Regions from separate parts of the Kluyvera intermedia genome, predicted to be linked through region 1. Evidence: riboswitches for the same ligand, from Rfam matches in the RefSeq annotation. Region 1 holds a riboswitch; each other region holds the start of a gene.
The links. A riboswitch is a leader RNA that binds a small molecule or an ion and turns the genes downstream of it on or off. The one in region 1 is predicted to bind thiamine pyrophosphate.
Positions count from the first base shown of each region.

Region 2: linked by a shared signal. The riboswitch ahead of thiC (phosphomethylpyrimidine synthase ThiC) and the one ahead of thiM (hydroxyethylthiazole kinase) in region 1 are both predicted to bind thiamine pyrophosphate.
Region 3: linked by a shared signal. The riboswitch ahead of thiB (thiamine ABC transporter substrate binding subunit) and the one ahead of thiM (hydroxyethylthiazole kinase) in region 1 are both predicted to bind thiamine pyrophosphate.

Region 1 is NZ_CP139986.1:1,738,472-1,742,937, reverse strand. Features, by position in the region: gene fbaB (class I fructose-bisphosphate aldolase) at 1-445, opposite strand, end outside; gene thiD (bifunctional hydroxymethylpyrimidine kinase/phosphomethylpyrimidine kinase) at 590-1,390, opposite strand; gene thiM (hydroxyethylthiazole kinase) at 1,387-2,172, opposite strand; TPP riboswitch at 2,206-2,302, opposite strand; gene U0026_RS08310 (hypothetical protein) at 3,074-3,370, shown strand; one part of gene U0026_RS08305 (IS1-like element IS1B family transposase) at 3,364-3,812, opposite strand; one part of gene U0026_RS08305 (IS1-like element IS1B family transposase) at 3,812-4,061, opposite strand; gene U0026_RS08300 (hypothetical protein) at 4,325-4,466, shown strand, end outside.
Region 2 is NZ_CP139986.1:4,445,788-4,450,253, reverse strand. Features, by position in the region: gene thiE (thiamine phosphate synthase) at 1-151, opposite strand, end outside; gene thiC (phosphomethylpyrimidine synthase ThiC) at 151-2,049, opposite strand; TPP riboswitch at 2,132-2,241, opposite strand; gene U0026_RS21385 (Rsd/AlgQ family anti-sigma factor) at 2,295-2,780, opposite strand; gene nudC (NAD(+) diphosphatase) at 2,878-3,651, shown strand; gene hemE (uroporphyrinogen decarboxylase) at 3,691-4,466, shown strand, end outside.
Region 3 is NZ_CP139986.1:3,932,271-3,936,736, reverse strand. Features, by position in the region: gene thiP (thiamine/thiamine pyrophosphate ABC transporter permease ThiP) at 1-1,423, opposite strand, end outside; gene thiB (thiamine ABC transporter substrate binding subunit) at 1,399-2,382, opposite strand; TPP riboswitch at 2,412-2,516, opposite strand; gene sgrR (HTH-type transcriptional regulator SgrR) at 2,552-4,207, opposite strand; gene sgrT (glucose uptake inhibitor SgrT) at 4,295-4,432, shown strand.

The DNA of each region.
Region 1 (4,466 bases):
GCGTCTGGTCGTATTGTGTCGGGTAGCTTAGGGTTTCGTTGTGGTTAAGTTTAACGAGGAACGGAATGCGGTGCGCGTAACGGCGGGAAACGGAGGCCAGTACGCCATAGGTAGAGGCAACACAGTTACAGCCCGCCTCAATCGCCAGTTCGACAATGTTCTTTGGATCAAAATAGAGTGGGTTTGCCGCAAACGAGGCCCCAGCGGAATGCTCAACGCCCTGGTCCACCGGTAAAATAGACAAGTAGCCGGTGCCGCCCAAACGCCCGTGATTATAAAGGGTCTGCATGTTTCGTAGCACGGCAGGCGGACGGTTGTTGTCCACCATTACCCTGTCAACGTAATCATGGCCGGGCAAATAGAGTTGGTCGGCCGGAATGGTCATACAACGATGCTGTAAAAGGCTGTCGGCGTCTTTGCCAAGCAACTGCGCAATATCAGTCATAGTGATGCTCCCGTAAGCGCCGACATCATGTCGGCTGGATATCCTGCTCAATTTTTTGAGCAGGTTAAGCTTGGTACCGGGGGCAAGGAATGTCCAACTTTTGGCTGATTTTAAGCACAGCCCACTGGCACGTGTCCGTGCCAGTTACCACCATTCATGGAAGTGGTGCACCGGGCCGATACCTTCGCCGACTTCCAGCGAATCAGCCTGCGCCAATGCCCGCGAGAGCCAGGCTTTAGCGAGTGGGACCGTCTCTTGCCAGCTGTTATGCCGTGGCCTTAATGCTGCCAGCGCCGCCGATAGCGTGCAGCCTGTACCGTGGGTATTTTTAGTGACTACCCGCGGCGCGGTAAAGCGTATTTCACCCTCCGCGGTAAACAGCCAGTCCGGGCTTTCGGCATCGTCGAGATGTCCGCCCTTCATCAGCACCGCTTCACAGCCCAGCGCCCGCAGCGCTCGCCCCTGTTCGAGCATTTCGCGTTCATTACAGGCATGAGGCGCATCCAGCAACGCTGCGGCTTCCGGCAGATTTGGCGTAATCAACGACACGCGTGGCAACAGGTGTTGCCGCAAGGTTTCTACCGCCGATGTGGAGAGTAGCGGGTCACCACTTTTCGCCAGCATTACCGTGTCCAGAACCACATTCTGAATACCATAACGCTGGAGCCTTTCGGCAACCGCCTCCACAATATCCGTCTCCGCCAGCATGCCGATTTTAGTGGTATCAATACGAACATCGCTAAACACGGAATCCAGTTGGGCGGCAACAAAATCGGGTTCTATACGATAGACCGATTGCACGCCTCGCGTATTCTGCGCCACTAGCGCGGTGATTACCGAGCAGCCATAGGCGCCCAGCGCGGAGAAGGTTTTGAGGTCAGCCTGAATGCCCGCGCCGCCGCTAGGATCGGTTCCGGCGATGGTCAATGCGTTAATCCGTTTCATGCGCTCACCTCGCCTTTCATCGCGTACAGCGCATCAAGGAAAGCGGGTACAAAACTCCCCGGCCCACGACCGTGAGCGGCCTGTTGTCCGGCGAATTTCATCAGCGCGCAAGCTCCAGCGACTTTTTCGAGACGGTCGCCCGGTAAGGCACAACTCGCGGAGACCACGGCAGACAATGCACAGCCCGTGCCCACCACACGCGTCATCAGCGGATCCCCACCTTGTACCGCCAGCGTCCGCTGCCCGTCGGTGATGTAATCCACCTCGCCGGTCACCGCCACAATCGCCCCACTCACTCGTGCCAGCGACTGTGCTGCTGGAAGGGCTTCCGCAGCGGTATCGGTGGTATCCACCCCGCGTCCACCGGCACTGACGCCCGCCAGCGCCATAATCTCAGAGGCATTGCCGCGAATGGCCGCCGGGTGAAGTTTCAGCAGGTCGAGACAGAATTCGTGGCGCAGAGTCAATGCCCCTACCGCGACCGGATCAAGCGTCCATGGCGTATTGGCACGATTAGCGCTCTCAACCGCCGCCCGCATCGCCTGCGCACGCGACTGGGTTAACGTACCGACGTTAATTAACAGCGCGCTGGCAATAGCAGAAAACTGCGCGGCTTCACTGGCATCAATCACCATCGCAGGGGATGCGCCGAGCGCCAGCAGAACATTTGCGGTAAAGGTTTGTACGACGTCGTTAGTCATACAGTGAACAAGAGGGGCGTGTTGATGAAGGAGATGTACAGTGCGCATTGTCTGCGCGGGGCTTAGCAGGTCGGCTTGCATGGTTTGCTCCTGCCATAACGCGAAGAAGCAAGACCCGTCGGTCTCTGACTTCCCTACGCTGGCATTATCCAGATCAGGTGGTACGGGTATTTCTCAGCCTTCACAAAGAAGGGCACCCCGAGTCAAATCACTTTAAAAACAAATAGTTAAATTAGAACAATTTGTTGATAGTTAGTGTAACCGGGGCTATGGGCACGGTGCAAGAATTTTCAATTTATCATAGCGTGTGTCGCGACAGATAAAGGCTAATCACGTCATGGATGACCTCAATACCTTTCACAATCTCATCTGTTATATGTTCTTTATACTGATTTATCTGAATTATTTATTATTCATTCCGCTAAAATTAACGTTAATTATTTTCTGACAAAAACCAGATGAAAGTGGTTAGCTTTATCTCCCCTTCTTGCTTTCTTTAAAATTTAGTTTCACCGTTGTTAAAAAATATCAGCCATTCTCGAAATACTGACAACATCGCTGTTTTAGATCATTTTATATATTTTCAACAACAGCTGCGTAACATATCCAATATTGGCTTTCACCCTATAAAGAAAGTTCTTTCACTCGAAACAATAAGCCCTATTTTCATAAGATGCATTTCATATACCACTTCATGAGTAACAACCACTATCTCATTGTAAATAATAAAATTAATGGCAAATATCAACTTTTAGCCACTTTAACATTTATTGCTATTTGTGATTTGGATCAATATCATCAAGTTGTCCCGAAATGACAGTTAATTCATAAAAATAAAAAATATCAATTCGGAAAGTGACCATCATTGACTGACTTAAAGATCACTATTTCATCGTTACACAAATAAAACTTAGCGTCCTAATACTTAGGTTTCAAAAAATAATTTATCCAGATTTTTAATATTCATTACGAGAGAAAAAATATGAAATGCTCAATTATCGCTGTCATTGTGATGACGGCTTCTATCTCTGCTCACGCCGGTTATACTTACGGTGGTTTAACTTCGCCAACCGCATCTAATTATGCGTTTGGTCGTGCATATACCGATGCGAAGAATAATCAATCTCCGCCAGCAAACAGTACTACCGTTAGCCGCTCTGATTTATCCTCTAAAGTTGCGAGTTCTGTAGGCTCTGTTGTGGGTACTTCACCAAACATGCACAACAACACTGCAACCGTTAATAATAATGATTTGTCGGTAATGACTCCAACTTATTGATAGTGTTTTATGTTCAGATAATGCCCGATGACTTTGTCATGCAGCTCCACCGATTTTGAGAACGACAGCGACTTCCGTCCCAGCCGTGCCAGGTGCTGCCTCAGATTCAGGTTATGCCGCTCAATTCGCTGCGTATATCGCTTGCTGATTATGTGCAGCTTTCCCTTCAGGCGGGATTCATACAGCGGCCAGCCATCCGTCATCCATATCACCACGTCAAAGGGTGACAGCAGGCTCATAAGACGCCCCAGCGTCGCCATAGTGCGTTCACCGAATACGTGCGCAACAACCGTCTTCCGGAGCCTGTCATACGCGTAAAACAGCCAGCGCTGGCGCGATTTAGCCCCGACGTATCCCCACTGTTCGTCCATTTCCGCGCAGACGATGACGTCACTGCCCGGCTGTATGCGCGAGGTTACCGACTGCGGCCTGAGTTTTTTAAATGGCGGAAAATCGTGTTGAGGCCAACGCCCATAATGCGGGCAGTTGCCCGGCATCCAACGCCATTCATGGCCATATCAATGATTTTCTGGTGCGTACCGGGTTGAGAAGCGGTGTAAGTGAACTGCAGTTGCCATGTTTTACGGCAGTGAGAGCAGAGATAGCGCTGATGTCCGGCGGTGCTTTTGCCGTTACGCACCACCCCGTCAGTAGCTGAACAGGAGGGACAGCTGATAGAAACAGAAGCCACTGGAGCACCTCAAAAACACCATCATACACTAAATCAGTAAGTTGGCAGCATCACCTGATTTGTCTAACACAACATCAGGTAGCGCACCGGGTAATGTTGTTGGCTCGGTTACTACAACTGTTAACCATAATAACCTTTCAACTTCCCCAGTGGCGGGCTCAACGGGTGTCGTAGGTACGGCTACAACGGCTTACCATAGCGCGAATACTGTCGCTGCTGATAATACTGCTGCGCAAGCACAAGCTAGCCTCACGGCGGCTAAAATGGCAAGTTCTGCCGCGGCGGTAGGTAAAGCACCTAATACCATGGATCAGGGCATTAAGAATGACCCTACTGGTAAACCTGTTAGCCAAATATCAGGGGTGAAACAAAATCCTACTGGTACTCCCGTATCAATGGTTGCGG
Region 2 (4,466 bases), 2.0 Mb from region 1:
CGGCTTCAACATCCTCATCACGCATATCTTTGATGCGTAGCTGAATCGTGCGCACGCCCACCGACAGCAGGCGTTCAATCCACAGCACGCTGTCAACGACCGGATATAACCCTAAGCGAAAAGGTACCGTTGGGAATTCAGGCTGATACATCAGGCTTCCTCCTTTTTCAGGTAGATTTCACCGCCTTTGGCGCGGAAGTTCTCCGACATATCCGCCATCCCCACTTCAATGGTTTGTGCGGCAGCGTAGTCGCGCACTTCCTGGCTGATTTTCATCGAGCAGAATTTTGGCCCACACATTGAGCAGAAGTGGGCAACTTTACCGGACTCTTGCGGCAGAGTTTCATCGTGATAAGCGCGGGCGGTGAATGGGTCGAGTGCCAGGTTAAACTGGTCTTCCCAGCGGAATTCAAAGCGCGCTTTTGACATGGCGTTGTCGCGGATCTGCGCGCCCGGATGGCCTTTGGCTAAATCGGCGGCGTGCGCGGCGATCTTGTAGGTAATCAGCCCCTGTTTCACATCTTCTTTGTTCGGCAGGCCGAGGTGCTCTTTTGGCGTCACGTAGCACAGCATCGCGCATCCGAACCAGCCAATCATCGCCGCACCAATGCCGGAGGTGAAGTGGTCATAACCCGGCGCAATATCGGTGGTCAACGGCCCTAAGGTGTAGAACGGCGCTTCGTGGCAGTGCTCCAGCTCTTCGGTCATGTTGCGCTTAATCATCTGCATCGGCACGTGGCCCGGGCCTTCAATCATCACCTGCACGTCATATTCCCAGGCAATTTTGGTCAGATCGCCCAGCGTATGCAGCTCAGAGAACTGGGCTTCATCGTTGGCATCCTGAATAGAGCCTGGACGCAGGCCGTCGCCCAATGATAGGGAAACGTCATAGGCGGCACAGATTTCACAGATTTCGCGGAAGTGCTCGAACAAGAAGTTTTCTTTGTGATGGGAGAGGCACCATTTCGCCATGATGGAACCGCCGCGCGAGACAATTCCGGTCAGGCGTTTAGCGGTCATCGGCACATAGCGCAGCAGCACACCCGCGTGGATAGTAAAATAGTCGACGCCCTGCTCGGCCTGCTCCAGCAGCGTGTCGCGGAACGCTTCCCAGGTGAGATCTTCGGCGATCCCGTTGACCTTCTCCAGCGCCTGGTAGATCGGTACGGTACCGATCGGCACCGGGCTGTTTCGCAGGATCCATTCGCGGGTTTCGTGAATATAGCGACCGGTGGACAGATCCATCACCGTATCCGCGCCCCAGCGGGTGGACCACACCAGTTTTTCCACTTCTTCTTCGATGGAGGAGGTGACTGCGGAGTTGCCGATGTTGGCGTTGACCTTCACCAGGAAGTTACGTCCGATGATCATCGGTTCCGATTCCGGGTGGTTGATGTTGGCGGGGATGATGGCGCGTCCGGCGGCGACTTCATCACGCACGAATTCTGGCGTGATATTTTCCGGCAGGCTGGCGCCAAAGCTCATCCCCGGATGCTGGTGGCGTAACACTTCGCTGCGAATACGCTCACGACCCATGTTTTCGCGTACGGCGATAAACTCCATCTCTGGGGTGACAATTCCCTGGCGGGCATAGTGCAATTGGGTGACGCAGTGTCCAGATTTGGCACGTTTTGGCGTGAGTAACCCGGTAAAACGCAGTTCATCAAGGCCATCATCGGCCAGACGCTCTTTGGTGTAGGCCGAGCTACGGTCATCTAACTCTTCACTATCGTTACGCGCGGTAATCCATGGCTGGCGCAGTTTTGCCAGACCCTGCTGGACGTTAATCGCCACATCAGGATCGCCATACGGGCCAGAGGTGTCATAAACCGGCACGGCTTCGTTCTCTTCGAACTGTGGGGTATCTTTGCTGCCGCCAATGAGCGTTGGGCTGAGTTGGATTTCGCGCATCGGAATACGGATATCCGGCTGTGAGCCGGTGATATAAATACGTTTTGAGTTAGGAAAGGCGGTCCCTTCCAGGGTGTCGATAAAGTGTTGGGCTTGGGCGCGCTGTTCGCGGCGGGATGGTTTAGTTGTGACAGACATAGCTCATTCCAGAAAAAGTAAGGAGATGGCTTGTCAGACGACGGATGAAGCAAGAGGGAAGATCGCCCATGGGCGATGCAACTGAAGATTAACTCTTGTTCCCTTCGCAGGTCTTAACCTGATCAGGTTCCGCGGATCCCGAATTAACGGTCTCAGCCCGTGCTTGCGCACTGGGCACTCCGACAAGAAGCAACCTCTGATAACCAGAGGTAATGATTGTAAACTACGCGTTAATACAGCAAATCTCAAGCCGGGCGTTTGAATTCGCCTTCGTTAAGCGTCTTAAAGGCCAGCATGATCAGCTGATCTTCCAGCCGGAAACGTGCCTCAAGCGCTTCACCGATATCAGAAAGCGCCTGCTGAAATTCATTCACGTTATCCTGGTCGATGGCGTTTTCCAGCGTCGAATCATAGAAATCCATAATCTGTTGGGTATTAGCATCTAGCTGCGGCCAGATTTTGGTGGCGTTTAAAAGCGGACTCTCGCCTTCCATTTTATGGATAATGCGTTCATAAATACTGAAATGACCGGCAGACAGGTAGTCGACCAGTCGCTGGCAAAAGTTATCGAGCGCTTTTTCATTTAGCCGCATAAACGATTCTTTGCCAGGCTTAAGGCCAACCAAATCGTAGTACGCCACGAGCAGGTGCTTACGAATATTCAGCCAGCGGTCGACCAGTTTGTGGTGTCCATGAATACGCTCTTTTAGACTTTCTAACTGGTTTAACATAGGTTGACCCCGCATCGGTAAGGTTAAAATCTGCTCACGTCGTTATGTAATAATAATGTTAACAACATGCCTGTGAAGCAAAGGTTGCGCAAGAGATATGGATCGTATAATTGAAAAATGGGATCGCGGTTGGTGGATCGTCAGCCACGAACAAAAATTATGGCTGCCCGGTGGGGAATTGCCCTGCGGCGAAGCGGTAAATTTCGATCTTGTGGGGCTACCCGCACAGCAAATTGGTGAATGGGAAGGCCTGCCGGTCTGGCTAGTACAGCAACACCGTCGTCACGATATGGGATCGGTACGGCAAGTGCTCGATCAGGATGTGGGGCTGTTCCAGCTTGCTGGGCGTGGCGTACAACTGACAGAGTTTTACCGCTCACACAAATTCTGCGGTTACTGCGGTCACACCATGCATCCGAGCAAAACCGAATGGGCGATGCTCTGTAGCCACTGCCGCGAACGCTACTATCCGCAAATTGCGCCGTGCATTATTGTTGCGATTCGGCGTGATGATTCTATTTTGCTGGCTCAGCATGTTCGCCACCGTAACGGTGTACATACCGTGCTGGCAGGTTTTGTCGAAGTGGGTGAAACGCTGGAACAGGCTGTGGCGCGTGAGGTCATGGAAGAGAGTGGTATCAAGGTGAAGAACCTACGCTACGTCACTTCACAGCCATGGCCGTTCCCACAATCGCTGATGACTGCCTATATGGCGGAATACGATAGCGGTGAGATTGTTATCGACCCGAAAGAACTGTTGACGGCAAACTGGTATCGCTATGACGATTTACCGCTGCTTCCGCCACCGGGTACTGTGGCACGCCGTCTGATAGAAGATACCGTGGCAATGTGTCGGGCCGAGTATGAGTGACATGTTACACTGGGCGCATCAACGCTAAAGGAATGTAAAATGACCGAACTGAAGAACGATCGTTATCTGCGTGCGCTGTTGCGCCAACCCGTTGATGTCACTCCGGTATGGATGATGCGTCAGGCTGGCCGTTATTTGCCAGAGTATAAGGCTACCCGGGCTCAGGCGGGCGACTTTATGTCGCTGTGTAAAAATGCGGAGCTGGCCTGTGAGGTCACGCTGCAGCCGCTGCGCCGCTACCCGCTTGATGCGGCGATCCTCTTCTCCGATATCCTGACTATTCCGGATGCCATGGGGCTGGGACTCTATTTTGAAACCGGGGAAGGCCCGCGCTTTACCTCGCCAATCACCAGTAAAGCTGACGTTGAAAAACTGCCAATTCCAGACCCGGAAGGCGAACTGGGCTATGTCATGAACGCGGTGCGTACCATCCGCCGTGAACTGAAAGGTGAAGTGCCGCTGATTGGCTTCTCCGGTAGCCCGTGGACGCTGGCGACCTATATGGTTGAAGGTGGCAGCAGCAAAGCCTTTACCGTCATTAAAAAGATGATGTATGCCGATCCGAAATCGCTGCATCTGCTGCTCGATAAGCTGGCGCAGAGCGTCACGCTGTACCTCAACGCGCAGATTAAAGCGGGCGCACAGTCGGTGATGATTTTCGACACCTGGGGCGGCGTGCTGACTGGTCGCGATTACCAGCAGTTCTCTTTGTACTACATGCACAAAATTGTCGATGGCCTGTTGCGTGAAAACGAGGGTCGTCGCGTGCCGGTCACGCTGTTCACCAAAGGTGGCGGACAGTGGCTGGAGGCGAT
Region 3 (4,466 bases), 2.2 Mb from region 1:
CAATTGATAGCACGCAGGCAAACGCCAGCGCTTGCGCCAGGGGGCGTTTGAGGGCGCGCAGTTCTACGACCCGTAGCCGATTTATGCCGGAAAGCCCCAGCGATTCGCACAGGATACTGTAGCGGGCGGTGACGTCGCGCATCGGCGTCTCCAGCACTTTGATGGCATACGGCACCGCCATCAGCGCGTTGGTGAAAATCACAATGCCATCGGCGGAGTCGGGCAAGCCGATGGTGTTGTTCAGCAGCAGGAAGAAGCCGGTTGCCAGCACGATCCCCGGCATTGCCAAAATCAACATCCCGCTGAGCTCCATAGCCTGACCGGCGAGTGGTCGGTTGCGCGCTCGCAGCTCGCGGCTGCTCCACAGCAGCATCATGGTCAGTATCACGCATAACAGGCCAGCGGCGAGGGCAATGCGCAGGGATGTCGTCAGCGCCTGCCATAAAATGGGTTGCTCCAGCACCTGGAACATCGTGGGGTTGATGCCGTCGAAAATCACCGCCAGCAGCGGCGGCAGCAGTAATAACAACGTCAGCAAAATCAGTAGCATGTCGGCGATTCGGCTGTGCCAGCGATCGTCAGGGTCACGCCAGCCGTGAACCTGCGTGTTGCCAATCGCAATCGCTCGGCTCAGGCGCTGGCTTAATAACACCAGCGACAGACAGCAGGCCATTTGAATGATCGCCAGCATCGCTGCCCGCGCGGGGTCGTAATCAAAGTTCAGCGCCTGGTAGATAGCCAGCTCGATGGTGGTGGCCGACGGCCCGCCGCCCAGTGATAGCACGGTGGCGAAGCTGGCGAAACAGAGCATAAAGATAAGCGTGGCGATGGGTAAAATTTGACGCCGCAGCCATGGCCACTCTACCAGGCGGAAAAACGGGTAGCCGCGCATGCCAAGCTGAGCCGCAATTTGGCGCTGCTCACCGGGAATTTGCTCCAGCGCTTGCAGCAACAGGCGGGTTGCCATCGGCATATTAAAGAACACATGCGCCAGCAGGATGCCTTGCAGGCCGTAGGGTGAGAAATTCCACTGCCAGCCGAGCCAGGTACAAAGCTGAGCCAGCCAGCCCTGACGACCGTAAACGCTCAGAATACCGAATACGGCGACCAGCACCGGTAAAATAAGCGTCATGGCACACAGCCGCAGTAACAGCTGGCGGCCGGGGAAGCGTCGGCGGTAGAGCGCGCGGGCAAGGAAAATGGCAGGAATGACGGACAGCAGCGCCGAAAGGAACGCCTGCCAGAAGGAGAATCGCACCACGTGCCACAGATAGCTGTCGGCAAGCAGCGTCGACCATGAGGTTTCTGGTGCGTTTAGCCATAACGACAAAAATGCCGCCAGGGCGACGGCCACCATCAGCGTGGTGGCTGCAAGCCCCGGAAAGAGCCAGTGAGGAGTTAGCGGCTGGCGGCGCGGAGCCATGCGTTAATCCAGTTTTGACGATCGGTTGCGACCTGTTGCGGCGTAAATTGCAGTGCAGTTTGTGGTTTCACCAGGTTGTTAAAGCCCTCCGGTAACGCAACCTGAGTCACGGGGTACATCCAGTTACCGGTTGGCACCGCATTCTGGAATGCTGGGGAAACCATAAAGCTCAGGAATTGATCCGCCAGTTTGGGCTGTTTACTGGCGGCGGTTTTCGCTGCCACTTCCACCTGCAGGTAATGACCTTCGCTAAAGGCTGCCGCCGCGTAGTTATCTTTCTTCTCTTCGATGATGTGATACGCCGGTGAGGTGGTGTAGCTCAGTACCAGGTCGCTTTCCCCTTTCAGGAACAGACCGTAGGCTTCACTCCAGCCCTTGGTGACGGTAACGGTTTTCGCCGCCAGTTTCTGCCACGCTTCCGGTGCTTTATCGCCATAGACTTTCTGCATCCACAGCAGCAGGCCTAAGCCCGGCGTACTGGTGCGAGGATCTTGGTAAATCACCCGCCATTTCTGATCGCTTTCGACCAGTTCTTTCAGGTTTTTTGGCGGGTTTTTCAGTTTGTTTTTGTCGTAGACGAAAGCGAAGTAGCCGTAGTCGAACGGCACGAAGGTGTCGTTGTTCCAGCCGCCCGGCACGTTGACGGCGCTTGCCGGAACGTTGCTTTTGGCGAACAGTTTAGTCTCAGTCGCAGCCTGAAGCAGATTGTTATCCAGCCCCAATACTACGTCGGCTTTGCTATTTTTGCCTTCCATACGTAGACGGTTAAGCAGCGATACGCCATCTTCCAGCGCGACGAATTTCAGCTCGCAGTGACAGTCGACCTCAAACGCTTTTTTGACCGCAGGTCCAGGGCCCCAGTCGGCGGCGAAGGAATCGTAGGTGTAGACCGTGAGAACGGGTTTAGCGAAGGCTGGCACGGCAATGAGGGCCAGCAGTGGGAGTAATTTTTTGAGCACTTTGCACCTTTATTCATGGTGGCAAAGGATTTTGAGTGAGCCCCAAATCCCTTCGCCGGGATTATCCGGATCAGGTTCGACGGGTCTTTCTCAGCCAATACACGCGTTTGTGTTTAGCACCCCGTTGAGAACGCCACATTGTAATGATAACGTGAATAAATCAAAAGCCTTATGGATCCGGTGGCGCAAACCAGGCTGATTTAAAGTCAAACCAGCCTAACGTGTTCATTCGCACGCCGCGCATACTGCGTTGCCCCTGTAACATCAGCCAATGGTGAATGAGCGGCACAACGGACTGATTCTCCATAAGTTGTTGGCACCAGTCGGCCTGCGGGAGCGCATTGGCGCGCCAGCGCTGGGCGTCCTGCTCCCAGTCGATGGGAATACAGTTGCGGATAAGCGGTACTTCATACAGAAAGGCAAATAACGAGAAATCCAGCGGCAGCGTAAAGTTGGCGCTGTTGAGCCAGATATCGCTGACCACCTCGCCCTGGTGCCATTCCTCATACTCCACTTCCTGAATATTCAGTTTGACCTGATGCTCCGCCAGCAGGGCTTCCATAATGAGGCCAATCGTTCGGTGTTCAATGTGTTCGCGATAATAGGTCAGCGTCACCGATTCCAGCCCGGCCGGTTTTTCACAGGCGCGGCTGCGGGCGTGGTGCCAACGCGGCAGCAGACCATAGGCCGGGAACCAGTGGCTTTGGTGTTGTTCGCCTGCGTGGTATAGAAGATTGTTCGGATGAAAAATATGGCTCAGCCACTGGCGTACTGCCGGGTTGTTGCCGAGTGGGCTGCGGGCGTCGAACAGTAAATAATAGCATCCCTCCTCAAGGCGGCTTTCGACCGCCTTTTCGCTCTCGGTGGTACCCTGTAGCGTCAGCCCGCCATTGGGCTCCTCGCTGATTTCCGGCAAGACCCAGACGTTAACCTCATCGATAAGCGCCCGGAAACCGAAGTAATCATCAAAGGCGAGGATCTTAAGCTGGTTTTGATTGTTACGGGCGACCGAGTACGGGCCGGTGCCAACCGGCATGCGTGAGAAGTTGGGCAGTGACTGCCACTCGCGCGGCAGGATCATCGCTGAGACCTGACCTAATAACAGCGGCAGCCAGCGATCGGGTTCCGTAAGGTGGACATCCAGTGTCCAGGCGGTAGGGGAGTCGATACGCGAAATATTCGAATACAGCGGAAGCGTCATGCTGCGGTGCAGTGACGCGATGACGTCCTCCATCTCCAATTCACGGCCGTGATGGAAATGAATGCCGGGGCGGAGGTAAAAACGCCAGTGTAATGGGGAAATTGCCTGCCAATGGTGCGCAATATCGGCTTCCAGTTCCCCATTTACCTCGTTGATTCGGGTTAATGCGCTAAAAATTTGCCGCGCGATGTGGGTTTCAGAACGCCGCAGGGCGGTTCCTGGCAGTAAATTGTGCATCGGACGGTAGTAAAGCACGCGCAAAATATGCCGACCCTGGCGGAAACTGCGGCCTAAATGCGAAACCAGCATCTGGCGTACCGCGGCTTTATCGCCGACCAGTTGAACCAGTTGATCGATCCGGTCTTGCTCCAGCAGATCCTCCGCACGTTGCTGCTGCAACGCCAGCCCGGTGTAGAGGAAGGTAAGCTTTGAACGCTTGCCGCGCCCGACCTCCGCCTCCCAGGTCAGCCAGCCGCGCGCTTCCATAGTATTCAATAGCGTCCTCATATGGCGGCGTGAACAGCTCAGTAATTCGGCCAGAGTATTTAGCGTGGTTTCCTGCGATTTTCCTTCGCAGCACTGCCATAAGCGGATGAACTGTTGTTGCAATCGACCTGAGGACATAAAAGGGGAACTCCTGATAAAAACTCAGCAATTTATTAATCCCTATATTAAGCCAATAATTGCTTTCGATGAAGCGAGGAGGTCACCATGTATCAGTTCTATCAGCGATATTTCTCTGCCACCAAACATGTTTCCTGGCTGGCCCGCCTGGCAACGGCACAACGGCTTGAAATGCTGAACTATCTGATGCAGTGGGAAGTTACGAAACCGACCTCTGAACATTAATTCGCCTAATCATGTGTGACTGAGTATTTGCCAG